2 regions of the Streptomyces sp. NPDC002773 genome follow, and region 1 is predicted to be linked to the other one. Evidence: riboswitches for the same ligand, from Rfam matches in the RefSeq annotation. Region 1 holds a riboswitch; the other holds the start of a gene.
The links. Region 1 has a riboswitch for S-adenosylmethionine ahead of ABT034_RS14120 (aminotransferase class V-fold PLP-dependent enzyme). Riboswitches for the same ligand answer to the same signal wherever they lie in the genome.

Region 1 (14,522 bases):
TCGACTTCCAGGTCGGCACGGGCCGCATGCCGGCCCAGCAGCCGGGCGCCCAGGTCCCGAAGAAGAAGGTCATCTACTCGCAGGCTGAGATCGATCAGCTCGCGGCGTACGTCGCCTCTCTCGGTTCCGGCCCGGTCACGCCCGCCGAGAGCCAGTACGACACGGCCGGCGCCAACATCGGCCGCGGTGGCGAACTGTTCCGCAACAACTGTGCCCAGTGCCACAACTTCACCGGTGAGGGTGGCGCGCTGACCTACGGCAAGTACGCCCCCAGCCTCGAAGGCGTGAGCCCGAAGCACCTCTACGAGGCCATGCAGACCGGCCCGCAGAACATGCCCTCCTTCCCGGACACGACCATGCCGGAGAAGGAGAAGAAGGACATCATCGCGTACGTCCAGGCCGTCAACAGCGACAAGGCCGACAACCCGGGCGGTCTCAAGCTCGGTGGCCTCGGCCCCGTCAGCGAGGGCCTGTTCGCCTGGATCTTCGGTCTGGGTGGGCTCATCGCAGTTGCCATCTGGGTCGCGGCCCACACCGCTAAGGCCAAGAAGTCATGAGTACCCAAGAGATTCCAGAAGAGAACCTGCCGGCAGGGCAGGACACCGCGCACGGCGCGGTGAAGGTCGCCGACGACCCGTTCGCCGACCCGGGCCTCCCGCCCCACAAGCCCCGCATCCAGGACATCGACGAGCGGGCCGCCCGTCGGTCCGAGCGCGCGGTCGCCTTCATGTTCGTGCTGTCGATGCTGGCCACGGTCGGCTTCATCGCCTCGTACGTGATCTTCCCGGTCGACAAGATCGTGTACATCTGGCCCTTCGGCCGGGTGTCCGCGCTCAACTTCGCGCTCGGCTGGACCCTCGGTCTCGCCCTCTTCTTCATCGGCGCGGGAGCGGTCCACTGGGCCCGCACCCTGATGTCCGACGTCGAGGTCGCCGACGAGCGTCACCCGATCGAGGCGTCGCCCGAGGTCAAGGCGAAGGTCATGTCGGACTTCGCGGCCGGTGCCGCGGAGTCGGGCATGGGCCGCCGCAAGCTCATCCGCAACACGATGTTCGGCGCGCTGTCGCTCGTACCGCTCTCCGGCATCGTGCTGCTGCGTGACATGGGCCCGCTGCCCGAGAAGAAGCTCCGGACCACCATGTGGGCCAAGGGTCTTCAGCTCATCAACATGAACACGCACGAGCCGCTGCGTCCCGAGGACGTCGCCGTCGGTTCGCTGACCTTCGCGATGCCCGAGGGCCTCTCGGAGCACGACCACCACTTCCAGGTGGAGATCGCCAAGGCCGCCCTGATGATCGTCCGGATCCAGCCGGAGGACATCAAGGACAAGCGCGAGCTCGAGTGGTCGCACGAGGGCATCGTCGCCTTCTCGAAGATCTGCACCCACGTGGGCTGCCCGATCTCCCTGTACGAGCAGCAGACGCACCACGTCCTCTGCCCGTGCCACCAGTCCACCTTCGACCTCTCCGACGGCGCCCGCGTCATCTTCGGCCCGGCCGGTCACGCCCTCCCGCAGCTGCGGATCGGCGTGAACGACAAGGGCTTCCTGGAGGCGCTCGGCGACTTCGACGAGCCCGTCGGTCCTGCCTTCTGGGAGCGCGGATGAGCACCGTGACCGATTCACCGAAGAAGGCGCCCGCGGGTGAGCGGGTCGCCGACTGGGCCGACGGACGGCTGGGGATCTACTCGCTGGCCAAGGCCAACATGCGGAAGATCTTCCCGGACCACTGGTCCTTCATGCTGGGCGAGATCTGCCTCTACAGCTTCCTCATCATCATCCTGACGGGCGTCTATCTGACGATGTTCTTCCACCCGTCGATGAACGAGGTGGAGTACGCCGGACCGTACGTCCCGCTCCAGGGACAGCTGATGTCCGAGGCGTTCAACTCGACCATGCACATCTCGTTCGAGGTGCGCGGTGGTCTGCTGATCCGGCAGATCCACCACTGGGCGGCGCTGATCTTCCTCGCCGGCATGTTCGTGCACATGATGCGCGTGTTCTTCACGGGCGCGTTCCGCAAGCCGCGTGAGATCAACTGGCTGTTCGGCTTCCTGCTGTTCTTCCTGGGCATGTTCACCGGCTTCACCGGTTACTCGCTCCCGGACGACCTGCTCTCCGGCACCGGTGTCCGCTTCATGCAGGGCGCGATCCTGTCCGTGCCGGTCATCGGCACGTACCTGTCGATGTTCCTGTTCGGCGGCGAGTTCCCCGGCGGCGACTTCGTGGCCCGGTTCTACTCGGCCCACGTGCTGCTGCTGCCCGGCATCATGCTCGGCCTCGTGGTGGCCCACCTCATCCTGGTGTTCTTCCACAAGCACACGCAGTTCGCCGGCCCCGGCCGCACGAACAACAACGTCGTGGGCATGCCGCTGCTGCCGGTCTACATGGCCAAGGCCGGAGGCTTCTTCTTCCTGGTCTTCGGTGTCATCGCGATCATCTCGGCGATCGCCTCGATCAACCCGATCTGGGCGCTCGGCCCGTACCGCCCGGACCAGGTGTCCACCGGCGCCCAGCCCGACTGGTACATGGGCTTCGCCGAGGGTCTGATCCGCGTCATGCCGGGCTGGGAGATCAACCTCTGGGGCCACACGCTGGTCCTCGGCGTGATGATCCCGCTGGCCATCTTCCCGGCGGTCCTCGCGGCCATCGCGGTCTACCCGTTCATCGAGTCGTGGATCACCGGCGACAAGCGCGAGCACCACATCGCGCAGCGCCCGCGCAACGCTCCGACGCGCACCGCCTTCGGTGTCGCCTGGATCACCGCGTACATGATCATGCTCGTGGGTGGTGGAAACGACCTCTGGGCGACCCACTTCCACCTGTCGCTCAACGCGATCACCTGGTTCGTGCGGATCTTCTTCTTCGTCGGTCCGGTCATCGCGTTCATCGTCACCAAGCGGATCTGCCTCGGCCTCCAGCGCCGCGACAAGGACAAGGTGCTGCACGGCCGCGAGTCCGGCATCATCAAGCGCCTGCCGCACGGTGAGTTCGTCGAGGTCCACCAGCCGCTCAGCCAGGGCGAGCTGCACCGCCTCACGGCGCACGAGCAGTACGAGCCCGCGGCCCTCCCGCCGGCGGTCGACGAGAACGGCGTCGAGCGCAAGACCGGTCGCATGGAGAAGCTCCGGATCAAGCTCAACAAGGGCTACTACGGCGACGACAACCAGATCGCCAAGCCCACGGTCGAGGAGTACAAGGCGATCCAGGACGGCCACGGCCACCACTGATCACCTGACACTTCCGACTTTCTGAAGTCGCCACGGCGAGAGCCCCGTCCATTCGATGGACGGGGCTCTTTGCCGCCCCCCGGGGTCGATAGGGTGGCCCTCGTACCCGTCACGTGACGACCAGGAGCTGCCATGAGCGCTGCGACCCCCGCTGGAGGACCTACGTCGGCGGGCCGCTCCTGGCCCGTCGTCCTGGAAGGCCTGCTGACCGGCCGCGACCAGAGCGCCGAGGACACCGCCTGGGCGATGGACCGGATCCTGCGCGGCGAGGCCACCGACGCCCAGATCGCCGGCTTCGCGGTCGCCCTGCGTGCCAAGGGCGAGACCGTCGAGGAGATCTCCGGGCTCGTCCGCACCATGTACGAGCACGCCAACACGATCGAGGTGCCCGGCCCCTCCGTCGACATCGTCGGCACCGGCGGCGACGGCGCCAAGACCGTCAACATCTCCACCATGTCCGCGATCGTCGTCGCCGGCACCGGCGCCAAGGTCGTCAAGCACGGCAACCGGGCCGCGTCCTCCGCCTCCGGCGCCTCCGACGTCCTGGAGAAGCTCGGCGTCAACCTGGAGCTGACCCCGCGGCGGGTCGCCGAGGTCGCGGAGGAAGCCGGGATCACCTTCTGCTTCGCGGTGAAGTTCCACCCGGCGCTGCGTCATGTCGCCGCGGCCCGCAAGGAACTCGGCATCCGGACCACCTTCAACTTCCTCGGTCCGCTCACCAACCCCGCCCGGGTGCGGGCCCAGGCCACCGGTGTCGCCGACGCCCGGATGGCTCCGATCATGGCCGGGGTGCTCGCCGAGCGCGGTTCCTCCGCGCTCGTCTTCCGCGGCGACGACGGGCTCGACGAACTGACCACCACCGCCACCTCGCGGGTCTGGGTGGTCCGCGACGGCTCGGTGCGCGAGGAGGCCTTCGACCCCCGGGACGTCGGCATCGACCTCGTACCGGTGGAGGCGCTGCGCGGCGCGGACGCCTCGTTCAACGCGGACGTCGCCCGCCGGCTGCTCGCGGGGGAGACCGGACCGGTACGGGACGCGGTGCTGCTCAACTCGGCGGCGGCGCTGACCGCGCTCGCACCGGGGGAGGGCACCCTCGTGGAGCAGATCCGTACCGGCATCGAGCAGGCCGCGGAGGCGATCGACTCCGGCGAGGCCCGCCGGGCCCTGGAGCGCTGGATCGCGGTCAGCAACGCGTAGGAACTGATCCCCGCCGTACGACCCCGGTCCAGCATGCGGACCGGGGTCTTGCGCTTCGGCGATCATGTGGCAGGATGCTCTACAGGTCACGAGTGACAGCGTTTTGGCCCCGGCTTGCTGTCCGGCAACCCTCCGTCCGTGGCGGGGTGCCCCGGGTGATGACCAGGCCGTAGGCAGCGAGGTCTACGGCAAGCGCGGACCCCTCGAACACCAGGGGTCCTGGTCTCTCGAGGAGCATTTTCCGTGAGCAAGCGAATGCGATAGGGCGAGTCCGCCCCTTCTTCACCCCTCGGAACAGGGTCTCTTCCGCGTACCCGGCGTACCTGCGTACCCACGCACCCACCCGTACCCGTGCGCGTCCCCGTCGTCTCCGAGGCATCACCCGTACCCCGCCGTCTCCGGCCGCGTACGGGATCACCGAAGCCATTCCGCACCGCCCGCCGGGAGATACCGCCATGTCCGCACACCCCCACGCCGCCGCCACCGCCGAGACCGCCGCCGAGTCCGCCGACGCCTGCTGCGCCGCCCCGCTGCCCGTCCTCGGCCGGGACGTCACCGTCCCGCTCGTCACCGGCGGCGAGGTGACCTACGCGGCGCTCGACTACGCGGCCAGCGCCCCGGCCCTCCAGCGGGTCTGGGACGATGTCGCCGCGTACGCCCCCTACTACGGCAGCGTCCACCGCGGCGCCGGCTACCTCTCCCAGCTCTCCACCGACCTCTTCGAGAACAGCCGCGCCACCGTCGCCGAGTTCCTCGACTGCCGCCCCGGCGACCAGGTCGTCTTCACCCGCTCCACCACCGACTCGCTCAACCTGCTCGCCGCGACCCTCCCCGCCGGTTGCGAGGTCTTCGTCTTCGAGACCGAGCACCACGCCTCGCTGCTGCCGTGGCAGGACGCCCGCGTCACCTACCTCAACGCCCCGCGCACCCCCGAGCAGGCCGTCGCGACCCTGGAGCGCGCCCTCGCCGACCGCGACCCCTACGGCCCCGCCCTGGTCTGCGTCACCGGCGCGTCCAACGTCACCGGTGAGCTGTGGCCGGTGAGGGAACTCGCCGCCGCCGCCCACGCCCACGGCGCCCGGATCGTGCTCGACGCCGCCCAGCTCGCCCCCCACCACCCGGTCTCCGTCCAGGACCTCGACGTGGACTGGATCGCCTTCTCCGGGCACAAGCTGTACGCGCCGTTCGGCTCCGGTGTCCTCGCGGGCCGCGCCGACTGGCTCCAGGACGCCGAGCCCTACCTCGCGGGCGGCGGCGCCTCCCGCAAGGTGGCGCGCCGGGCCGACGGCGGGGTGGACGTGGAGTGGCACACCACCGCGGCCCGGCACGAGGCCGGCTCCCCGAACGTCATCGGCGTGTACTCCATCGCCTCCGCCTGCAAGGCGCTCACCGAGGCCGGCTTCGACAGCCTCGTCGAGCGGGAGCGGCACCTGATCGCCACGGTCCGCGCGGGCCTCGCCGAGGTCCCCGAGGTCAAGGTGCTCTCGCTGTTCGGCGACGACGCCCCCCGCGTCGGCGTCATCTCCTTCGTCGTGGAGGGCTGGAACAGCTCCCACTTCGCCGCCGCGCTCTCCGCCGAGTACGGCATCGGCGTCCGCGACGGGCTGTTCTGCGCCCACCCGCTGGTCCGCACGCTGCTCGGCAGCGACCCGGGGACCCAGGGCGAGTGCGGCGCCCCCGAGGCCGCGCCCGGCGAGAAGTCCCTCAACGCCATCCGGGTGAGCTTCGGCGCCGGTACGCCCGACGAGCACGTGGAGCGGTTCGTCGGCGCCGTGAAGGAGCTCGTCCGCGACGGCGCCCGGTGGAACTACCGCACCGAGGACGGCCGCTGCGTCCCCGACCGCGGCTGAGCACTCACTCGTACGGGTGAAGGGGGCCTCCCGACCGGGAGGCCCCCTTCACTCATGGGTCGTGCGCGCCTTCAGGACTCCAGACCGATGGCGAAGGCCGCCTCCAGGTCGTGCTGGGAGTACGTACGGAAGGCGACGTGGGTGTCCGTGGCCTCGACGCCCGGGATCTTGCTGATGCTGCCGGGGATCACGTCCGCCAGGTCGTCGTGGCGCGGCACCCGGACCATGGCGATCAGGTCGTACGTACCGGTCACCGAGAAGACCTCGCTGACACTGTCGAGCGCGGCGATCGACTCGGCGATCTCGGGGATGCGGTCCACGCTGGTCTTGATGAGCACGATCGCGGTGATCACGGCTGGCTTTCTCCCTCGGTCGCCGCGGTTTGGGCTTTCACTCTATCCCCACCCCGGTAGCGCCCCCAGGCGTAGAGGAAGCCGACGGAGAAGCCCACCACATGGGCCAGATAGGCGACGCCGGGGCCGGCGCCCGCCGCCCGCGCGGCCAGCCACTGGAGCACGAACCAGAAGATCAGCACGATCCAGGCGGGGAAGCGCAGCGGCAGGAAGAAGAGGAAGGGGAAGAGGCTGGTGACCCGGGCCCGCGGGAAGAGGAAGAGGAAGGCCCCGAGCACCCCCGAGATCGCCCCTGACGCCCCGACGAGCGTCTGCTCGCTGTGCGCGTGCGCCGCCGCGTACCCGAGGAGCGCGAGATAGCCGGTGCCCAGGTAGAAGAGGGCGAACCCGAAGGCGCCCATGCGTTCTTCGGTCATCGCCCCGAAGACGTACAGGAAGAGCATGTTCCCGAGCAGGTGGAGCCAGCTGCCGTGGACGAAGAGCGCGGTCAGCGGGGTGAGCAGGGCGCGCGGCTCGCCGCTCATCAGCTCGGCGGGAACGACGCCCCAGCGGCGGAAGTACGTGCCCTGCGCCGCGAGGAGCTGCTCCCCGGTGCCGTGCACCGGGTTGAGCCCCGAGACCGGACTGACCAGGAAGAGGAGGCAGCAGGCGGCGATCAGTCCGTAGGTCACCGTGGGTCCGCCGCGGGCGCCGCGCCAGGCCCCGAGAGCCGCTCCTCGCCAATCGATCATGGACAGATCATGGCGTACCCGGGACGAAGTGGACAGAGTGCCTCGCCGTGCCCCCGCCGACCCGTGAGGCCGTAGGGTTGCGGGCAGTACGACCGCAGTTCGACGGCGCACCGCGGCTCCCGCACCTGGTACCACGCAACAGGAAGAAGGACGGCTCGATGACGACGGTTCCCCTGCCGACCGCCGAGACCCGCTGGCGCTGCACGCTCTGCGGCAACCTGACCCGCTTCGACGTGACCCGCTCCTCCAAGGTCGTCGAGTACGTCCATCTGGACCTCGCGGGGGAGCCGACGGTCGAGGAGCGGCAGGTGGTCAGTGAGACCATCGAGTCGGTCCGCTGCCGTTGGTGCAACGCGGTGGACCAGATCGAACTGGTGGACAGGCCGGGCGCCGCCTCCTGAGGGACGGCGCGGACGACATAGGGGTGACGGATCGTGGAGCAGCCCGCGCACGGTGGTGAGCCGGCCGGCGCGGCAGGTGACGCTGCCGAGACGCTCGACCACCCACTGCCCGAAGGCGTACGGCGGCGGGTCGTCGCGCTGGTCGCGGACGCCTTCGGCGGGCTGACCGTCGCGGAGCTGCCCGCCCCCCTGAGGCAGTACGCCCGGTTCACCGCGAGCCGCCGGGCGAAGTTCGCCGGCAACGCGATGGCGGCGGCCCTGGAGAGCGACCCGCTGTTCCGGCAGCGGATCGGCGAACGGTTCAAGCAGGGCCAGCCCGAACTGGCCGGAGCCGTCGAGACCGGCACCCCGCCCGCCGCCGCCGATCCCCTCGACGTGGCGGCGGCCGCCTATGTGCTGCGCCCGCCGGGCTGGGTCAAGCTCGTGGCCGCCGCGGGCGAGGAGGCCCTGCGCGTCGACGCCGAGCGGGCCGACGAGGCCGGCCGGCGCGAACTGGAGCGGCTGCGCGAGGAACTCGCCGCCGCCCGCGACCGGTCCCGGGACGAGACCGAGCAGCTGCGGCGCGACCTGGAGACGGCCAGGAAGGAAGCGGAATCGCTTCACCGCAAGCTGCGCAGCGCCCAGAGCGACGTGAAGCGCGGCGAGGCCGCGCTGCGCCGCGTCCAGGGCGAGATCGAGAGCGCGCGGGCGGAGGCGGCCGCCCAGGTGTCCTCGGCCGAGAGCGAGAGCCGGCGGCTCAAGTCCCGGCTCGGCGAGGTCGAGGCGGCCCTCGAGGCCAGCCGCAGGTCCGCCCGTGAGGGGCGCTCGGTGGAGGACATGCGGCTGCGGCTGCTGCTCGACACCGTCCTCGACGCCGCCCAGGGGCTGCGCCGTGAACTCGCGCTGCCGCCCGTCTCGACGCACCCCGCGGACACGGTGGACGCGGTGGAGCCGGGGCGGATGTCCCCGAAGGACATCGCGGCGCGGGCGCTCTCCGAGACCGATCCCGCGTTGCTCGACCAACTCCTCGCGCTGCCGCAGGCCCATCTGGTCGTCGACGGCTACAACGTCACCAAGACCGGCTATCCGACGATGCCGCTGGAGAAGCAGCGGTTGAGGCTGCTCGGCTCCCTCTCGGCCCTCGCGGCCCGCTCGGGCGCCGAGGTCACCTGTGTCTTCGACGGGGCGGAGCTGGCGGCCCCGGTGCTGCTCGCGCCGCCGCGCGGGGTGCGGGTGCTGTTCTCCAAGCCTGGTGTCACGGCCGACGAGTTGATCCGCCAGCTGGTACGGGCGGAGCCGCCCGGCCGCCCGGTCGTGGTGGTCTCCACGGACCGTGAGGTGGCCGACGGGGTGGCGAAGGCGGGGGCGCGTCCGGTCGCGTCCGCCTTGTTGCTGAAGCGGCTTTCGCGGCTCTCGTGACACATCACAACTCCTGGGCCTTATGCCCGAATTCTGGACGGCGGACCGTCAAGTGGTCATCACTGCCCGTGCGATGCGCGTAAATAAAGTGGTGCCTGAGCGATATTTTTGCCAGTGGGATTTGAACTGATCACAAGTTGGTCACTAAGGTCGGCCTTCGAACCTTCGCGCGGTTGATCATCCATCCGGGATGACGGCGGAGGAACCGCCTGCCCCTGACCGGTTGGGCGGCTCGAGGAAGAAGGAGCTCGCCTTCGTGGCGTCCCACCGTCGACCCAAGCAGCCGAGCCGCACCCGCGTGACCGTGCTCACCACCGCCGCCGCCGCGGCCGTCGCCATCACCGCCCAGACCGGCGCCCAGGCGGCTCCGAAGCCGAAGATCGAGGACGTCAAGGCTCAGGTCGAGGAGCTCCAGCACCAGGGCGAAGAGGCCATCGAGCAGTACAACCTCGCCGAGGAGCGCCGCGGCACGCTGCAGAAGGAGATCGGCCAGCTCCAGGACAAGGTGGCCCGCGGTCAGCAGGAGCTCAACACCCTGCGCGACCAGATCGGTTCGGTCGCCAGCGCCCAGTACCGCTCCGGCGGCATCGACCCGGCGCTCCAGCTCTTCCTCTCCGCCGACCCGGACACGTACCTCGACAAGGCGTCCGCGATCGACCAGGTGAGCGCCCAGCAGGCCGACGTCCTCACCTCGATCCAGGCCAAGCAGCGCACGCTCGCCCAGCAGCGGGCCGAGGCCACCACGAAGCTGGCCGACCTCGAGGACGTCCGCAAGACCCTCGGCGCGAAGAAGAAGAAGTTCCAGGCCAAGCTGGCCGAGGCGCAGAGGCTGCTCAACACCCTCACCGCCGCCGAGCGTGCCAAGATCCAGGAGCAGGAGCGCGAGAAGGAGCAGCGCGCCAGCCGCGACGCCGGCGAGCGGCTCGACCTGGGCAAGGAAGCCCCCGCGAACGGCTTCGGCGCCGCCGCGCTCAGCGCCGCCGCCACCCGGGTCGGCATGCCGTACGACCCCGGAGCCGAGGGCCCCGGCTCGTTCGACTGCTCGGGTCTGACCCAGTGGGCCTACGGCAAGGCGGGCGTCGACCTCACGCGCACCACCTACACCCAGCAGAATGACGGCACGAAGATCGGCCGCAGCCAGCTCAAGCCGGGCGACCTGGTCTTCTTCAACGGCCTTTCGCACGTGGGCCTGTACGCGGGCAACAACACGATCCTGCACGCCCCCAAGCCGGGTGCCTTCGTCCGCTACGAGTCCATGAACTACATGGGCACGTTCCAGTTCGGCGTCCGCATCGGCGGCTGAACCGCCCCGGTATGCCGCCCGAACGGGTGGTTCGCCGCGACCCGCACTGACCTGACGCCCCGCCGGTGACCTGTGTTCTCCGGCGGGGCGTCACTTTCTGTGCCCATCGGCTTCGTTGGACGCGCACTGAACAGCGGCTACTGTCTGCCGCGCCAGTCAGCGTCGAGCCGAACGGAGCGCGATTCGTGGCGTCCCACCGCCGACCCGCCAGGGTCACCGTCCTCACCGCCGCCGCGGCCACCGCGGCGGCGTCCCTCGGGGCCGTCCCCGCGAGCGCCGACCCCGGAGCCGGGACCGAGGCCACCCGCGCCACCGTCGACCGCCTCTTCGAGGAGGCCGAGCGGGCCACCGAGGGCTACAACAAGGCGGACGAGAAGGCGGACGCGCTGCGCCGGACGGTCTCCCAGGCCCGCGACAACCTCGCCCAGGGCCAGGAGCGCATCAACCACATGCGGGGCGCGCTCGGCTCGGTCGCCGGGGCCCAGTACCGCTCCGGCGGCATCGACCCCGCCCTCGCCCTGCTGCTCTCCTCCGACCCGGACAGCTACCTCGACCGGGCCGCCGCCCTCGACCGGATCACCGCCCGCCAGGGAGCCGCGCTCGCCGAACTCCAGCGGGAGCAGCGCAGGCTGAACCAGAAGCGCTCCGAGGCCCACACCGCCCTGGTCGATCTGGAGCGCAGCCGCGCCGAGGTCGCCCGCCACAAGCGCACCGTCGAGGGCAAGCTCGCCGAGGCCCGCCGGGTCCTCGCGAGCCTCACCGCCGCCGAGCGCGCCGACTTCGACCGGGCCTCCAGGTCCGGCGGACGCGACGGCGGACGGGAAGCCGGACTCGACGGCGGACCCGCCGAGGATCCGCCGCCCATGGCCGACCCCGGTCCGGCCTCCTCGCGGGCCTCCGCCGCGGTGATCGCCGCCCGCAGCGCGATCGGCAAGCCGTACGTGTGGGGGGCGACCGGCCCCTCCGCCTTCGACTGCTCGGGCCTGATGGTCTGGTCGTACCGGCAGGCCGGGATCAGCCTGCCGCGCACCTCGGCGGCGCAGCGCCACGCGGGGCGCCAGGTGCCGCTGTCGCAGGCGCAGCCGGGCGACCTCGTCACGTACCGCGGCGACGCCAGCCACGTCGGGATCTACGCGGGCGGCGGGCAGGTCATCCACGCCCCCTACCCGGGCGCGCGGGTCCGCTACGACCCGGTGAACATGATGTCGCACGTGACGGTGACCCGGGTCTGAGCCGGGGGCCCCGCCGCTCCCGTCCCGTACGGGAAGCGGGGCCGGCCGTTCCGACCGTACGATCGGGGCGTGGCAGGTCAGGGGAGTGGAGCGGCGCGCGGCGCGGCCGGGTGTCTGCTTGCCGCCCTCCTGGCCGTGGGCGGGTGCACCGCCCCCGCGCCGGCCGACCCGGCGCCCCGGGAGATCCAGAGCCTGCTCGACCGGCACGCGCGGGCGCTGCTCGACCGGGACGAGGCCGGCTACCTCGCGGCCCTCGACCCCTCGCTCGCACCCGCCGCGCGCATCGAGTTCGACCGGGTCGCGCAGGTCCCGCTCGGCGACCTGGGCTACCGGGTCACCGACGTCGACCGGACCGGCGAGGGCACGGCCACCGCCGAGGCCGAGCTGGGGTACCGGATCGAGGGCTACGACCCCGGGCCCGTCACCACCGAACGGATCCTGGACCTCGCCGAGCGGGACGGCCGCTGGTACGTGACCGGCGACCGCGCCGCCGAGGGCGCCCCGCAGCAGCTGTGGCAGCAGGGCGAGGTCGAGGCGGTGACCGGCCGCAGCAGCCTCGTCCTCGGCGTCGGCCAGAGCACCGAGCGGCTCCGGGAGATCGCGGCGGCCGCGGACCGGGCGGTGCCCGCCGTCGGGGACGCCTGGCACGGCGACTGGGCGGGCCGCGTCGTCGTCCTCGTCCCCGCGTCGGTCGAGGCGATGGGACGGCTCCTCGGCGGGCCGGCCGCCTCCTACCGGGGCATCGCGGCCGTCACCACCGGTGAGACGGGCGGCGGCCCCAGGGCGCCCGCCGACCGGGTGATCGTGAACCCCGAGGCGTACGCGGTGCTCGGCGCCTTCGGCCGGCAGCTGGTCCTCACCCACGAGGCCACCCATGTCGCCACCCGGGCCCAGACCACCGGGGCCACTCCGATCTGGCTCTCCGAGGGCTTCGCCGACTGGGTCGCCTACCGCGGCACCGGCCGCACCCCCGCCCAGGCCGCGCCCGCGCTGCGCCGCGCGGTCCGCGCGGGCGAGCTGCCCGCCCGGCTCCCCGAGGACCCCGAGTTCGGCTTCGGCGGCGACGCGGAGGCCCTGGCGCGGGCCTACGAGGGCGGCTGGCTGGCCTGCGAGCTGATCGCGGACCGCTGGGGCGAGGAGAAGCTGACGGACTTCTACCGGACGGTCGGGGCGCACCCAGGCCGCCCAGGCGCAGTGGAGAAGGCCCTCCAGGAGGTGCTCGGCACCACCCCGGAGGACTTCACCGCCGACTGGCGGGACCACCTGCGGGAGCTGCTCGGCTAAGCGGCTCGCGCCGCTCGCCCAGCGGGTCCCTCGCGGGGCGTCAGAACGTGCCGGACAGGGCCTTCTCGCGCTCCGGCTCGGACGCCTGGGCGGGTACCTTCGCGGTCTCGGCGAGGCGGGGCTCCGTCACCGTCTGCCGCCACAGGATCCGGCAGGCCATGACGGTGGCGGCGATGAGCAGACCGTTCCGGGTGAACAGCACCGCCATACCCAGCGGATCGCTCCGCGTCACGTGTGAGAACCACACCGGGAACTCGAACTGCGTGACCGCCGTCGCCCACACGATCAGATGCACGGGCCGCTCCATCCGGCTCGCCCGGTAGGCGAGGCACACCGCCGCGAGACCGACCAGCCACAGCATGTACTGCGGGGAGAGCACCCGGCTCGTCGTCGTGAACAGCAGCACCGCGACGAAGGCCGCGTCCGCCACCGTCGACGAGGTGAAGCGGCGCGCCTTGAACCGCCAGAGCAGCAGCCAGCCGAAGGCGGCGAAGGTGAGCACCATGGCGGCCGTCGACACCGTGGAGACGTAAGGCCCGAGGAACTCGATCGAGCCGTAGTTCATCCGCGCCTCGCCGTCCCAGCCGAAGTGCCGGGCCACGTGGAAGACCATCGAACCCAGCGACTCGACCTCGGTGCCCCGGTCGCGCTGGAAGGAGAGGAAGGCCAGCGCCCCCGGCATCCACAGCACGCAGAACAGCAGCACGGCGGCCGCCGCGCCCACCGCCGTCGGCCAGGCGCGGAAGGTCGCCCGCCCCTTCGGGGTACCCGCGAGCAGCAGCACCGGCCACACCTTGAGGACCGCGCCGAACCCGGCGAGGGCGCCGAGGACGCGGGGACTGCGGCCCGCCGCGAGCAGCGCCGCCACCGCGACGGCGGTCACCATCACGTCGTAACGGGCGTACGCGGTCGGGCCGAGCAGCGCGACGCCCGCGATCCAGATCCAGGCGCCCCGCATCGAACGGCCGGCCCTGCGGCCGGTGTGGACGAGCAGCCCGAAGACGAGCGCGTCACAGAGGAAGGCGAGGACGAAGAACGCGGCCGAGTAGGAGAGGAAGGGCAGCAGCCCCGGGGCGAGGATCGCGAACGCGGCGGCGGGCGGGTACTGCCAGGTCACGTCGTCCAGCGGATACGTGCCCGTCCGCAGGACCTCGTACCAGCCCTGGTAGATGTCCGCGATGTCGAACGTGATGTCCGGCCCGGGGATCACCACGACCTTGAAGACGAGGAGGAGCAGGATGACCCGGCTGAGACCCCAGAGTCCGAGCGGAAGCCCCAGACCCGTGCGTGATCGTGACCACTTCCCCACTGCGCCCGTCATCACTGGTTCGTCCTTGTCCTGTCGGCCCCGCTCACGCGGGGGAGTGGTGGTGCTGGGCGGTGGGTGCGCTCGCGGTACTGTCGGCCACGATGCACAAGACCCTGATCGTAACCAACGACTTCCCGCCGCGTCCCGGCGGAATCCAGGCCTTCCTGCACAACATGGCGCTCCGCCTGGATCCCGAACGGATCGTGGTCTACGCCTCCACGTGGAAGCGCAGCCGC
Region 2 (14,522 bases), on a different contig from region 1:
CGGCGTCGAGGCCCCCACCACGTGGGCCGAGCTCGCCGCCGCCGCCGAGAAGCTGAAGGACAACGGTGTCCGCACGCCGTTCGCGCTGCCGCTCGGGCCCGAGGAGGCCCAGGGTGAGGCCCTGATGTGGCTGCTCAGCGGCGGCGGGGGCTGGACCGACGGCACCGACCGGTACGCCATCGACTCCGACGCCAACATCCGCACCTTCGAGTGGCTCAAGCAGAACCTCGTCGGCAAGGGCCTCACCGGGCCCGTCGCGCCCGGCAAGCTCAACCGCAAGGCCGCCTTCGCCGCCTTCGCGAAGGGCGAGGTCGGCATGCTCAACGGCCACCCCTCGCTGCTCCAGGAGGCCGTCAAGAAGGGCGTCGAGGTCGGACAGGTCCCGCTGCCCGGCGCCGAGGGCCCGGCGGAGGCCGCCATGGGCGTCGCCGACTGGCTCATGGGCTTCAAGCAGAACGGTCACCGCAAGGAGATCGGCGACTTCCTCAACTTCGTCTTCAGCGACGCGAACGTCCTGAAGTTCGCCGGCGACAACGACCTCCTGCCGGTCACCGTCAGCGCCTCCACCCGGATGGAGACCGAGCCCGAGCACGCCGACCTGCGGGTCTTCCTGAAGACGCTCCCGGACAGCCAGCTCCCGCCGGTCGGCAAGACGTCCTGGGGCCAGGTCAGCGAGAACATCAAGCAGAACATCGGCAAGGCCGTCACCCCGGCCGGGCGCCCCGCCGACGTCCTCGGCGCGATCAGCCGGATGGCGACGGCGGCGGAGAACGCCGAGTAAGTAGGCTGGTCGTATGACCGAGAGTGGCCGTATGGCTGAGGATGGTCGTATGACCGAGGACGACGGCGTATGACCGAGGACGGCGTATGACCGAGGACGGTCGCGCGACCGAGGACCGGGAAGTGGTGGATCCCGGCGACGACGAGAGCGGGCTCGGCGCGCGGGAGCGGGGCCTTCTCGCCGTCGAGCGCCGCTCCTGGCCCGGCCCCGGTGCCAAGGAGCGGGCCGTCCGTGAGCGGCTCGGCCTCTCGCCGACCCGTTACTACCAGCTGCTCAATGCCCTCCTCGACGACCCGAGGGCCCTCGCCCACGACCCGGTGACCGTCAACCGGCTGCGGCGGGTCCGGGAGGAGAAGCAGCGGAGGCGGTAGGAGGCCCCGCTGACGTGACCGCCGTACGTCGGTAAGGTCGGGAACATGGTCAACAGCCTTCCGCACCCGACCACGCCGACCGGCCGCGACGGCCTCGCCGCGCTTCTCGCGCGGCCCGAGAAGGCCGTCGTCGCCCTCGACTTCGACGGCACACTCGCCGAGATCGTCGCCGATCCCGAACAGGCCCGCGCCCACCCGGGTGCCGTCGCCGCGCTCGCCACCCTCGCCCCCCGGGTCGCCTCCGTCGCCGTCGTCACCGGCCGCCCCGCGGGGGTCGCCGTGCGGTACGGCGGCTTCGCCGGGGTGCCCGGCCTTGAGCACCTGGTGGTCCTCGGCCACTACGGCGCCGAACGCTGGGACGCCGTCACCGGCACCGTCCAGGCCGCCGCCCCGCACCCGGGGGTGGCCTCGGTACGCGCCGAGCTCCCCGGCTTCCTGGACCGCGCCGGGGCCTGGCCGGGCGTCTGGATCGAGGAGAAGGGCCGCGCGGTCGCCGTCCACACCCGCCGCGCCTCCGACCCCGAGCGGGCCTTCGAGGCGCTGAAGGGCCCGCTCGGCGAGCTCGCCACCCACCACGGCCTGGTGCTGGAACCGGGCCGCATGGTCCTGGAGCTGCGGCCGCCGGGCATGGACAAGGGCGTGGCGCTCGCCGAGTACGTACGGGAGGTGGGCGCCGGGTCCGTGCTCTACGCGGGTGACGACCTGGGCGACCTGCCAGCCTTCGCCGCCGTCGAGAAACTCCGCAACGACGGCACCCCGGGCCTCCTGGTGTGCAGCGGCTCCACCGAGGTGCCGGAGCTCACCGACCGCGCGGACCTCGCGGTGGCAGGCCCGGCGGGAGTCGTGGACTTCCTCGCGGGGCTCGCGGCGGCGGTACGGGGGGACTGAGCGGCCGCGTCGAGTCCGGGGCTCACTTCAGCAGCAGGTCGACGACGCCCGTCAGGTCCTCCTCGCCGCTGCCCACGGCGAGGCGCCGGCGCATCAGCTCGAAGTACGGCTGGATCAGCTCCGGGCTGACGCCCTGCTGCTCGGCCGTCGTCAGGAAGGTCGCCGTCCCGGCCACCTGCATCGCCAGGTTGGAGACCACGTCCCTGGTGTAGTCGCCGCTCTTCAGCTGGGCGGCGGTCTGCAGCACGGAGGGGCCCGCCATCGCCGCGATCCAGCCGGAGAGCAGCGGGGCGAACGCGGTCGGGTCGATGTCCTCCCTGCGGATCAGGGCGAAGGCGTGCGCGACGCCCCCGAACATGCCGTACATGGCGCTCAGCAGGGCCACGTCGTGGAGGGCCGCGAACCCGGCGTCCTCACCAACGTAGGTGGTGCCGACGGGGACGGCGAGGGTCTCGCGGTGCTCCTCGAACAGCTCCCGCGAGCCGCTGTAGAAGACGTACCCGCCGGCCTCCGGGACACCGACCATCGGCGGGACGGCCATGATGCCGCCGTCCAGGTAGCGGGCCCCGCGCTCCTCGGCCCACGCGGCACGGGCGCGGGCCTGGGCGGGGGTCGTGGTGGTCAGGTTGACCAGGTCCTTGCCGGTCAGGTCGACGCCGTCCAGGGCGGCGCCGACGGAGGCGTCGTCGAGGAGGCAGACGATCACGAGGGCGCCGGCCGAGACGGCCGCGGCGGCGCTGTCGGCGGCCTTCGCGCCCTCGGGGACGAGCGCCTCGGCGCGGGCCGGGGTGCGGTTCCAGACGGTGAGCGGGTGGCCGGCTTCGAGCCAGGTACGGGCCAGGGCGGTGCCCATCGCACCGAGGCCGAGCAGGGTGACGGGGGACTTCTCAGCGGTGTTCTGTGTCATGTCCACAAGCCTGCGGCAGGCCTCTGACCTGCTCAAGTACCCACTCTGGAGTGGGTGGTTACCCTGAGGTGAGCGAACAGGTCAGAGGGGTGGGCACATGACGACGCTGAACCGGCCGGGGTCCGAGGACGGGCACGTCTGCGGGATCGACACCGCGATGGAGGTGATCGGCGGCAAGTGGAAGGTCCTCATCCTCTGGGCCCTCCACCAACAACCGCACCGCCGCTTCGGCGAGCTGCGCCGGATGGTCCCGGGCATCACGGAGAAGGTCCTCGCCTCCCACCTCCGCGAGATGGAGACGGACGGCATCGTGGACCGCGTCTCCTACGACGAGGTCCCACCCCGCGTGGAGTACGCACTGACGAAGGACGGCATCCGCCTCAACGAGGCCCTGGAGCCGTTGGCGGCATGGGGGCGGGAGCGGGTTTCCCCTACGCCCTGAGCGCCTCCAGCTGGTTCAGGAACCAGCGCTGTGGGGGCAGGGCCGTGGCCGCCGCCGCGAGGCGCTTCGAGCGGTCGGCGCGTTCGGGCGGGGGCATCGACAGGGCCCTGTGGAGGGCCTCGGCGGTCTCCGAGACGTCGAAGGGGTTCACCGTGAGGGCGTCCTCCTTCAGTTCGTCGTAGGCGCCCGCGCCCGTCGACAGGACCAGGGCGCAGCCGGCCTCCGAGACGACCGGTATCTCCTTCGCGACCAGGTTCATGCCGTCGCGGACCGGGTTCACCAGGGCCACGTCCGCGAGCCGGTAGGCGGCGAGGGAGCGGGGGAAGTCGTCCTTCACGGAGACCAGGACCGGCTTCCAGTCCGGCGTGCCGAACTCGGCGTTGATCTCGTCCGCGAGGGCCGCCACCGAGGCCGTGTACGCCCGGTACGACTCCAGGTCCTGCCGTGAGGGGTACGCCGAGGCGAGGTGGACCACCCGGTCCCGCCATTCGGGGTGGGTGGTCAGCAGCTCGCGGTAGGCGAGCAGGCCGCGCAGGATGTTCTTCGACAGCTCGGTGCGGTCCACCCGGACGATGGTCTTCCGGTCGCCGACCTCCGCCCGCAGGCCCGCCAGCCGCTCGTCCACCACGGGCCGGTGCGCGAGCGCCCGCAGCTCCTCGGCGTCGACACCCAGGGGATACACCTCGACCCGGGTGCCCGCGGCTCCGTCGCCCGCGCAGTTCCGGAACGCCGCCGCCCACTCCTCCGTGTGGAAGCCCAGCTGGTCCGCGCCGAGCATCCCCCGCAGCAGTTCCTCGCGGATGTCGTCCGGGACCATCCGCAGGTACTCCGGCGAGGCCCACGGCGTGTGCGTGAAGTGGGCGATCCGCAGGTCCGGGCGGAGCTCCCGGAGCTGCCCCGGTACGAGCGCCAGGTGGTAGTCCTGCACCAGGACCGCCGCGCCCTCGTCCGCCTCCGCGGCCAGCGCCTCGGCGAAGGCGCGGTTGTAGCTCCGGTACGACTCCCACAGGCGCCGGAACTCCGCGTCGAAGACCGGCTCGCGCGGGACGTCGTACAGATGGTGGTGGAGGAACCACAGCACCGAGTTCGCGATGCCGTTGTACGCGTCGGTGTACGTGTCCGGATCGATGTCCAGCATCCGTACGCCCGGCTCGCCCACCCCGCGCCTGACCGCCTCCCGGTCGCCCGCGCCGAGTGCCGCGCACACCCACAGGCTGTCCTGGGAGGAGACGGCGCTCAGGCCCGAGACCAGACCGCCACCGCCCCTCCGGGCGTCGAGCGAGCCGGCCTCGTCGAGCTTGTACGAGACCGGGCCCCGGTTGGATGCCACGAGCACAGTAGCCATGTGGCGAACCTAGCCCGTCCCGTAAACGCTCAAACGTACGTATACGAGACGGGTGGTTCCGGCCACGCTCAGTTGCCGCAGGTCAGTCGCCTGTCGGCCGGCTGCCCCTCGCCTGTCGGCCGCCTGTCAGTCGTGTCGGCCGCGCATCGCCGCCTTCGCCACCAGGCCCGTCGCCGCGAGCGCGAGGGCGAGCGCGCCGAGCAGCCACAGCCGCTCCCCGTTGCCGCCCGTCTCGGCCATCGAGCCGCCGTTTCCGTGGGGCCCGGGGGCGGGCGGGGCCGGGGGAGCCGGGAGCTGCGTCAGGGATGCGGGGGTCGGGTCCATCGGCGTCGGGGTCGGGGTGGGGGTGGGCGGGGTGGGCTCGACCCGCGTCGGGGTCCGGGTCGCGGTTGGAGTCGGGGTCGGGGTCGGCTTCGGTTTGGCGGCGCTCGCCGTCTTCGTGGGCTTCGGGTCCGGCACCGGTACGGAGAAGGCGAGGGCCGCAGGGACGTAGGTGTCGCCGCTCGTGGTGAAGGCCAGGTCGGCCGACGTCGCGCCCGGTGGGACGGTGCCGTCCGGGATGTCGTAGGCCTGGAGGAAGCCGTCGGTGCCGCGCGTGCGGCTCTCGGTGACCCTCTTGCCGTTGACGAGGAACGCGGCGCCCGGGGCGTTCCGGTCGCCCCCGTACGCCGTCACGCTCGCCCGTACCGTGCCCGGCCCCCGGTGGAAGCCGTCGACGGCGACCCTGGTCGCCGGGGAGGTCGAGCGCTGGAGGACGTGGCCGCCGTAGACGTGGACGCTCCGCCGCTCGGGGGCGCGGTCCGGGTCCGTGTATGCGTGGACGACCGTCAGGGACCAGCCCGCCACGCAGCCCCTGCCGTTCGCCGCCCAGATGTTGCCGACCGCGATCTGCGCGTCCGTCCCCTTGAGGCCCTTGAAGGCGGCGGTCACGTCGGATTCGCCCGTGTAGTAGTGCGGTCCTTCGGTGGCGGCCGGGTCCGTGACCATGCTGTCGATCGAGACGGGGGTCGCGGGGCCCGCGCCGACCCTGATCACCGGGGCGGTCGTCGAGGGGTCGCCGGGCGAGGGGACGGCGTCCGCGCCCGAGAGGCCGCAGCGCCCGAGGGGCGCCCCGCCCGGGCCCTGGTACGTGCCGTCGTTGCCGCCCCAGAAGAGCCGGGCGTACGCGACCTCGGCGCCCGCCGGGATCGCGAGACGCCCGCTGCTGGAGCCGTAGCCGCCCCCCGCGGCGGCACAGCGGGCGGCAGGGTCGGCCGGGTCGGCGGGGGCGGTGGGGCAGCCCCTGACCGTGTTGCCGATCGTGGTGAAGTCGCCGTACAGGGACTCGGCGTACCGCTTGCCGAAGGGCTCGACCACGTCCGCCGCGGCCGGTCCCGCCGCGGCGAGCGCGAGCGGGCCCGCCATCAGTCCGACGGCCGCGAGCACCTTGCCCAGGTGATGTTGTCTGAAGCGCATAAAAGGGCAATGTAGGCAAAACACATCATCATGGGGCGTTACGCCACGCGGCGGCGCGCGTACTCCACGATCTCGGCCATCGGCGGCCGCTCCTCCGTGTCCACCGCGTACGTGTGAGGGACGAACCCCGACTCGCCCCGCTCGAACTGGGTGAGCAGCGGCCGCACCAGATGCCCCCGCGACAGCCGCAGCTGCGCCGTCCGGTAGATCGCCGCCGCCATCCGGCCGAGCGCCTGACCGTCCTGGTGCCGGTGCTTGCGCACCCCCACGTCCACCTGCGCGAGCGCGTCGAGGCCCACCGTGTGCAGGGCGTCGACGAGCAGGCCCAGCTCCACTCCGTAACCGACCGGGAACGGCAGCCGTTCGAGCAGCGAGCGGCGGGCCGCGTACTCGCCGCCGAGCGGCTGCACGAAGCCGGCCAGCTGCGGCCAGTGCAGGTTGAGCAGCGGGCGCGCCACCAGCTCCGTGACGCGGCCCCCCTGACCAGGGGCGTCGCCGAGGGGACGGTCGTACATCGCCTTCACGAAGTCCACGTCCGGGTCCGTGAGCAGCGGACCCACGATCCCCGTCACGAAGTCCGCCGAGAAGTCCCGCAGGTCCGCGTCCACGAAACAGACGACGTCCCCGCTCGTCACCAACAGTGACCGCCACAGGACCTCGCCCTTGCCCGGCACCGCCGGGATCCGGGGGAGGATCGCGTCCCGCGCGACCACCCGCGCCCCGGCCGCGGCCGCCACCTCCGCCGTACGGTCCGTGGAGCCCGAGTCGATCACCACCAGCTCGTCGACGAGCGGCACCGACTCGCTCATCAGCTCGCGCCGGATGACGGAGACGATGTCCCCGACCGTCGCCTCCTCGTTCAGCGCGGGCAGCACCACGCTGACCCTCGTCCCCCGCTTGGCGGCGAGAACCCGCTCAAGCGGACGATCGGCCACGGACCAGGACCGCCGGTCCAGCCAGCGCTCCACCTCTTCCAGCACGTGATCTCCATCTCGCGGTTCGGACGACCATCTCAACCGTCCATGCCTTCGGTTACAGTCTTGAACAACGCGGATGCCCGATGCATGTCGGGGTGCCGCCCGCGTTACACAACCGAATACCGCTCATCCAGAGGGGCAGAGGGAAACGGCCCGTTGAAGCCCCGGCAACCCTCCAGTCGGTTACTTGTCCTCCAGGCGAGGTCCCCGACTAGGGAAGGTGCCAAATCCGTCTCATGGCGAAAAATTCGTCATGGGAAAGATGAGGAGAAAGGGCCTCCCCTCCATGGCTGTACAGACCGCCACCCCCGCGACCTCCGCGAACACCGCGACCTCTGCGAACTCCGCGACCAGCGTCGACCTCGGTCCCGCGTCCGGGCTTTCCTGTCGCGAATGCGGTGAAGTCTTCGCACTCGGTCCGATCTTCGCCTGCGAACTCTGCTTCGGACCTCTCGAAGTCGCGTACGACCTCCCCACCGGCGACCCCGAGGCGCTGCGCAAGCAGATCGAGGCCGGCCCCGCCAACATCTGGCGCTACGCCCCGCTGCTGCCCGTCCCCGCCGACGTCGCCGACAAGCCGAACCTGAACCCGGGCTGGACCAAGCTCGTCCAGGCCGACAACCTCGCCCGCGAGATCGGCGTCGCCCCCGGCAAGCTCTTCGTCAAGGACGACTCCGGCAACCCGACCCACTCCTTCAAGGACCGGGTCGTCGCCCAGGCCATCGAGGCCGCCCGCGCCTTCGGCTTCACCACCCTCTCCTGCTCCTCCACCGGCAACCTGGCCGGCGCCGTCGGCGCCGCCGCCGCCCGCGCCGGCTTCCGCTCCTGCGTGTTCATCCCGCACGACCTGGAGCAGGGCAAGGTCGTCATGGCCGGTGTCTACGGCGGTGACCTCGTCGCCATCGAGGGCAACTACGACGACGTCAACCGCTTCTGCTCGGAGCTCATCGGCGACCCGCTCGGCGAGGGCTGGGGCTTCGTGAACGTCAACCTCCGCCCGTACTACGGCGAGGGCTCCAAGACGCTCGCGTACGAGATCTGCGAGCAGCTCGGCTGGGTCATCCCCGACCAGCTCGTCATCCCGATCGCCTCCGGCTCCCAGCTCACCAAGATCGACAAGGGTCTCCAGGAGCTCATCAAGCTGGGTCTCGTCGAGGACAAGCCGTACAAGATCTTCGGCGCCCAGGCCGAGGGCTGCTCCCCGGTCTCCGTCGCGTTCAAGGCCGGCCACGACGTCGTCCGCCCGCAGAAGCCGAACACGATCGCCAAGTCGCTCGCCATCGGCAACCCGGCCGACGGCCCGTACGTCCTCGACATCGCCCGCCGCACCGGCGGCGCCGTGGAGGACGTCAACGACGAGCAGGTCGTCGACGCGATCAAGCTGCTCGCGCAGACCGAGGGCATCTTCGCCGAGACCGCCGGCGGTGTGACGGTCGGCGTCGCGAAGAAGCTCGTCGAGAACGGGCTGATCGACCCGAACCTCACCACCGTCGTCCTCAACACCGGCGACGGACTCAAGACCCTGGACGCGGTGGCCGACACCTCTCAGGCGACCGTCACCATCCGCCCGAGCCTGGACGCGTTCCGCGACGCCGGCCTGGCGCTCTGAGCCGGCCCGCTTTCCTGGCCCACTGAAAGGTTACGTAGACACATGGCCGTGAACGTCCGCATCCCCACCATCCTCCGCACCTACACGGGTGGGCAGTCCGAGGTCCAGGCCGAGGGCGCGACCCTCGCCGAGGTCATCGCGGACCTGGAGAAGAACCACACGGGCATCGCCGCCCGCGTCCTGGACGACCAGGGCAAGCTGCGCCGCTTCGTCAACGTGTACGTCAACGACGACGACGTGCGCTTCGAGCAGGGCCTGGAGACGGCGACGCCGGCCGGCGCGGGCGTCTCGATCATCCCGGCGGTCGCCGGCGGCTGCTGAGCACCGGGACTGTTGATCGCCGGCGGCTGCTGAGCCGCATCAGCTGTCCCGTCTTTCTCGAAGATCTCGAATTGCCCCTTCCGCGCCGTAAAGCGGAGGGGGCAATTCTGCATGGTTGAGCGGGGTACAGTTGGGGAAGTCCCCTCCGCTGCTCATGCCGGGCGCATATGAGAATGCGTCCCCGCGCGACAAGAAGCAGCCAAAGTGTGTGCGCCTTGTGTACCTTCTGCGTACTTTGCCGGGCCCGACTTGCCCTGGAATTAAAGGGATTCTCCCCGATTCGCCTTTCCGTGACGCCCAGAAATCTCGCTCGATTGACCTGTTGCAGAGGGCAGTTGGGCAGATACATTCAGCCGCGGTCGACGCGTTCCGGCGCAGGGTCTGACCCGGGTCCCGCGAAGTGCGGGCCCCGCGCAAGGGCCAGTAATAGGGGAGTTAGGCATGGCTCAGGGCACCGTCAAGTGGTTCAACGCGGAGAAGGGCTACGGCTTCATCGCGGTCGACGGTGGTGCGGATGTTTTCGTCCACTACAGCGCGATCCAGATGGATGGTTACCGCAGCCTCGAAGAGGGACAGCGGGTCGAGTTCGAGATCTCGCAGGGCCAGAAGGGTCCGCAGGCGGACATGGTCAAGCTCGCCGTCTGAGCGCGGCGCGATCGGCCACCGACGCAACGCCGTCGAGGGGCCCGCATCCCTGAGGGGATACGGGCCCCTCGCGCGTTTACCCGGCCTGCCCGTATCACCGTCGTTGCGTCCCGATCATCGAGAGTCGCTTGCACTCGCATGGGTCGAGTGCTAATCATTGGCGTTAGCACTCGGCACCTGAGAGTGCTACGAGGATCGGGCACGACGAGGCCGCCGGCCGGGTGGGGCAAGGAACCACGCGGAGCTCCGGAGGCCGTCCGTCGCGGGCGTCGGCGCGGTCCTGGAGCGTTATCCACCCCATGTCCGGGAGGACCACTTCACATGGCCAAGATCATCGCGTTCGACGAGGAGGCCCGGCGCGGTCTCGAGCGCGGCATGAACCAGCTCGCTGACGCCGTCAAGGTCACCCTCGGCCCCAAGGGCCGCAACGTCGTCCTCGAGAAGAAGTGGGGCGCCCCCACGATCACCAACGATGGTGTCTCCATCGCCAAGGAGATCGAGCTCGAGGACCCGTACGAGAAGATCGGCGCCGAGCTGGTCAAGGAAGTCGCCAAGAAGACGGACGACGTCGCCGGCGACGGTACGACCACCGCCACCGTTCTCGCCCAGGCGCTCGTCCGCGAGGGCCTCCGCAACGTCGCCGCCGGTGCCAACCCCATGGCCCTCAAGCGCGGCATCGAGAAGGCCGTCGAGGCCGTCTCCGGCGCCCTCCTCGAGCAGGCGAAGGATGTCGAGACCAAGGAGCAGATCGCTTCGACGGCCTCCATCTCCGCCGCCGACACCCAGATCGGCGAGCTCATCGCCGAGGCGATGGACAAGGTCGGCAAGGAAGGCGTCATCACCGTCGAGGAGTCGCAGACCTTCGGGCTCGAGCTCGAGCTCACCGAGGGCATGCGCTTCGACAAGGGCTACATCTCGGCGTACTTCGCCACCGACATGGAGCGCATGGAGTCGTCCCTCGACGACCCGTACCTCCTGATCGTCAACTCCAAGATTTCCTCCGTGAAGGACCTGCTCCCGCTCCTGGAGAAGGTCATGCAGTCGGGCAAGCCGCTGCTGATCATCGCCGAGGACGTCGAGGGCGAGGCCCTGTCGACCCTGGTCGTCAACAAGATCCGCGGCACCTTCAAGTCCGTCGCGGTCAAGGCCCCGGGCTTCGGCGACCGTCGCAAGGCCATGCTGAACGACATCGCCATCCTCACCGGCGGCACGGTCATCTCCGAGGAGGTCGGCCTGAAGCTGGAGAACGCGGGCCTCGACCTGCTGGGCCGCGCCCGCAAGGTCGTCATCACCAAGGACGAGACCACCATCGTCGACGGTGCCGGTGACAGCGAGCAGGTCGCCGGTCGCGTGAACCAGATCCGCGCCGAGATCGAGAACAGCGACTCGGACTACGACCGTGAGAAGCTCCAGGAGCGCCTCGCGAAGCTGGCCGGCGGCGTGGCCGTCATCAAGGCCGGTGCCGCGACCGAGGTCGAGCTCAAGGAGCGCAAGCACCGCATCGAGGACGCCGTTCGCAACGCGAAGGCGGCCGTCGAGGAGGGCATCGTCGCCGGCGGCGGCGTGGCCCTGCTCCAGGCCTCCTCGGTCTTCGAGAAGCTCGAGGCCGACCTCGCGGGCGACGAGGCCACGGGCGCGAACATCGTGAAGCTGGCCCTCGAGGCCCCGCTGAAGCAGATCGCGGTCAACGCCGGCCTCGAGGGCGGCGTCGTGGCGGAGAAGGTCCGCAACCTGCCCGTCGGCCACGGCCTGAACGCCGCGACCAACGAGTACGTCGACCTCATCGCCGAGGGCATCATCGACCCGGCGAAGGTCACGCGCTCCGCGCTGCAGAACGCCGCGTCGATCGCCGCGCTGTTCCTCACCACCGAGGCCGTCATCGCCGACAAGCCGGAGAAGGCGTCCGCGCCGGCCGGCGGCGGCATGCCGGGCGGCGACATGGACTTCTGATCCTCCGGGATCGGTGGTTCATCGCTGAACGCGAAGAACAGAACGAGGGCGGTACCCCCACGGGGGTGCCGCCCTCGGGCGTTCCGGCGGGGCAGGAAGTGCCCTGAGGGAGGGGCGGGGCGATCCTGGAATGGTCTTCGGGAATGGTCTCCGGGAAGGGATCGAAGCCATGGTCACCCTGTTCACCACGCCCGCCGACCGCGAGCTGGTCATCACCCGCACCTTCGACGCCCCGCCGGCGCGCCTCTGGGAGGCGTGGACGGAACCCGCGCACGTACGGGAGTGGTACGGGGTGTCCGGGCTGACCACCACGGTCGTCGACATCGACCTGCGGGTGGGCGGCGCGTGGCGCTGGGGCCAGACCGCCCCCGACGGTCAGGAGATCGTCTTCTCCGGTACGTACGAGGAGATCGTCCCGGCGGAACGGCTCGACTACACGGAGGTCTTCGAGCAGATGCCGGACGGGGATCCGGTCCGGGTGACGCTCAGCTTCGACGCCACCCCGGCCGGCGGTACGGCCCTGACCAGCACGTCCTTCTGGCCGTCGAACGAGATCAGGGACCAGGCGCTGGAGGCGGGGATGGAGGCGGGGGTGAGGGAACAGTACGACCGGCTGGCGGAGCACCTGAAGGCCATGTGAGCGCCTGCCGTCGGGTCATCCCCGGCGGAAGAGGGCCGTCCAGAGGAAGGACTCCCCGAAGGCGGGGGAGTCGGCGGCGGTGCGGGGGCAGGTGGTGGAAGCAGCCGGAGTCGTAGACCAGGTCGTACGGGCCGTCCGGGGCGGCGCCCCTGAAGGCGTCGCCGCACGTGAACCGGATGTTCGTGACCCCCGCTTCCCGGGCCCGTTCCTCCGCCCATCGGACGGCGGTGGGGGAGAGGTCGACCGCGTCCACGTCGTAGCCGAGCGAGGCGAGGTACAGGCTGTTGCGGCCGGGTCCGCAGCCCAGGTCGGGGGCCCTGCCGCCGGCCGGGAGCAGGCCCTGCTCGACGTACGAGACGAGGTTCTCGTCGGGCTTCGCGACGAAGAACGGCACGGGCTTGTCGCGGTCGGCGTAGAACCCGTCCCACCAGTCGGCCCCGCCCCCGCCGGGGAAAGTTCCTGGCGTCTTCGACTCGCGTGAATGTACGATCCGGCTGCCGACAGGGGGGGTCCCGCCGGCCCCGTCCGGTGCGGTCCACACTCCGCCCCGTGCCCTGCCCGCCGTGCCCGCCCTCCCTCGTCGTACCCGCTTTCGCACCCGTACGAGGGGACACGTACTTGTCCGTCCGAAGAGCCGTCGCGCTCGCACTGACCGCCGCCCTCGGCGCCACAGGCCTGACGGCCGCCGCGGCCGGGCCCGCCGCCGCTGCCACGTCCGGCGACGCCGTCGTCGTCAGCCCGGGCGCCCGTTTCGTGCCCCGCGCCACCATCGTCCTGAACGCCGGGGAGACCGGCTTCCTCACCGCACAGGAGGGGGACGACCGGGTCCGCTGGATCGACTACGCGACCGGCGCGACCACCGTCCTCGACCACCGCCTGCCGAAGCCGCTCTCGTACAGTGTCGACGAGTACCGCTTCACCGAGTACCCGGCGGACTTCGGACACGGCTCCGACACCGTCGCCGTCCACTCAGAGAGCCCCACCCCGCACGTGACGCTCCAGCAGCGGGCAGGCGGTGGAACGACCATCACGGTACCGATCCCCGAGGGGCAGACGTACGTCGCGACGTACGGCGACACCGTCATCACCCGGACCGGCACCGAGAGCGCCACGACGAGCCTGCACCTCCTGCACCCGGAGGACGGAGGGGTACGGGAACAGAAGCTGGAGGGCCTGCCCGAGGGCTGGAACCTCTCCATCAGCGAGGGTGACGCCCGATCGGTCGCCGTCCGCGGCATCAAGTGGGAGAACAGCACGATGTCCCAGGGGTGGTGGGTCGTCGACCTCGCCGCCGGGAGCATCAAGACGCTCTCCACCCAGGGCGAGAGCGTCTCGTTCGACCGGGACACGGTCTTCCACATGGGTGCCCCGTCCGGCAGCGACGCCCAGGTGTACCGCCGCGACGACCTGGACGCGGCCCCGACCACCTTCGACATGCGCGACATCGCCTCCTACGGCGACGTCGTCCGGCGGCTCGGCGACGACTTCGTCACCGTGACGCCGCCCAGCTCCGGCAACGACGGCGGGTACCGGGGCAACCATCTCGCCCTACGGGATGCCTCGGGGTCCTGGAAGTCACTGCTGGCCGTCGCTTCCCCCTCGGTGCACCGCACGCCCGACGGCTCGCTCCTGGTCGCCGGCGCAGAGCAGAACACCACCTACGGTGCCCTCGACTGGGGGTACTACCTCTTCTCCGAGGCCGCCGACGGCACGATCACCCGCAAGCGCCTCGCGGACATCGAGGACATGGAGGCCAAGCCCTACGGCATCTCCCTCGGCAGCGGCATCCTCACCACGGCCGACGACTCGAACCTGTACCAGCCGGGCGGCATCATCGGCGGCTACCGGAGCACCTGGCTGAAGACCTCCGGGCGGCCCGAGGAGCTGCGCTCGACCGTCGACGGCCTGGTGCAGGGCAGGGACGACGACTGCAGCCCCACGTGGCTCGTCTACTGCGTCAGCATGTTCGCGAGCGGCGACGGCCACCACGGCCGCAAGGCGGGCACCGAGCAGGATCTGACGATGCTCTACCGGAACGGGTCCGCCGCGGCCGGCCCGAGGCTGACGACCGGACTGGGCAGTCCGCAGCTCGTGGACCTCTCCGGCCGGTTCGGCGTGGTGAACCAGGGCTGGGACGGCAGCCAGGCCGTCGTCGAGTTCCGTGGCACCGACTCCGGCGCCGTCCTCCAGA

Region 2: linked by a shared signal. The riboswitch ahead of thrC (threonine synthase) and the one ahead of ABT034_RS14120 (aminotransferase class V-fold PLP-dependent enzyme) in region 1 are both predicted to bind S-adenosylmethionine.

Annotation. Positions count from the first base shown of each region.
Region 1 is NZ_JBEOVO010000009.1:40,702-55,223, reverse strand. It holds gene qcrC (cytochrome bc1 complex diheme cytochrome c subunit) at 1-557, shown strand, start outside; gene qcrA (cytochrome bc1 complex Rieske iron-sulfur subunit) at 554-1,606, shown strand; gene qcrB (cytochrome bc1 complex cytochrome b subunit) at 1,603-3,228, shown strand; gene trpD (anthranilate phosphoribosyltransferase) at 3,361-4,425, shown strand; SAM riboswitch class IV at 4,510-4,626, shown strand; gene ABT034_RS14120 (aminotransferase class V-fold PLP-dependent enzyme) at 4,881-6,275, shown strand; gene ABT034_RS14115 (Lrp/AsnC family transcriptional regulator) at 6,347-6,628, opposite strand; gene ABT034_RS14110 (rhomboid family intramembrane serine protease) at 6,625-7,359, opposite strand; gene ABT034_RS14105 (hypothetical protein) at 7,518-7,760, shown strand; gene ABT034_RS14100 (NYN domain-containing protein) at 7,794-9,158, shown strand; gene ABT034_RS14095 (C40 family peptidase) at 9,415-10,461, shown strand; gene ABT034_RS14090 (C40 family peptidase) at 10,647-11,693, shown strand; gene ABT034_RS14085 (hypothetical protein) at 11,763-12,977, shown strand; gene ABT034_RS14080 (glycosyltransferase 87 family protein) at 13,018-14,298, opposite strand; gene ABT034_RS14075 (glycosyltransferase family 4 protein) at 14,388-14,522, shown strand, end outside.
Region 2 is NZ_JBEOVO010000017.1:100,740-115,261, reverse strand. It holds gene ABT034_RS21510 (extracellular solute-binding protein) at 1-781, shown strand, start outside; gene ABT034_RS21505 (DUF3263 domain-containing protein) at 868-1,152, shown strand; gene otsB (trehalose-phosphatase) at 1,198-2,040, shown strand; gene ABT034_RS21495 (NAD(P)-dependent oxidoreductase) at 2,063-2,947, opposite strand; gene ABT034_RS21490 (winged helix-turn-helix transcriptional regulator) at 3,045-3,389, shown strand; gene ABT034_RS21485 (alpha,alpha-trehalose-phosphate synthase (UDP-forming)) at 3,379-4,734, opposite strand; gene ABT034_RS21480 (hypothetical protein) at 4,861-6,189, opposite strand; gene ABT034_RS21475 (glucosyl-3-phosphoglycerate synthase) at 6,228-7,169, opposite strand; SAM riboswitch class I at 7,290-7,435, shown strand; gene thrC (threonine synthase) at 7,420-8,775, shown strand; gene ABT034_RS21465 (MoaD/ThiS family protein) at 8,818-9,096, shown strand; gene ABT034_RS21460 (cold-shock protein) at 9,538-9,741, shown strand; gene groL (chaperonin GroEL) at 10,063-11,691, shown strand; gene ABT034_RS21450 (SRPBCC domain-containing protein) at 11,861-12,331, shown strand; partial or broken gene ABT034_RS21445 (class I SAM-dependent methyltransferase) at 12,351-12,773, opposite strand; gene ABT034_RS21440 (FG-GAP-like repeat-containing protein) at 12,950-14,522, shown strand, end outside.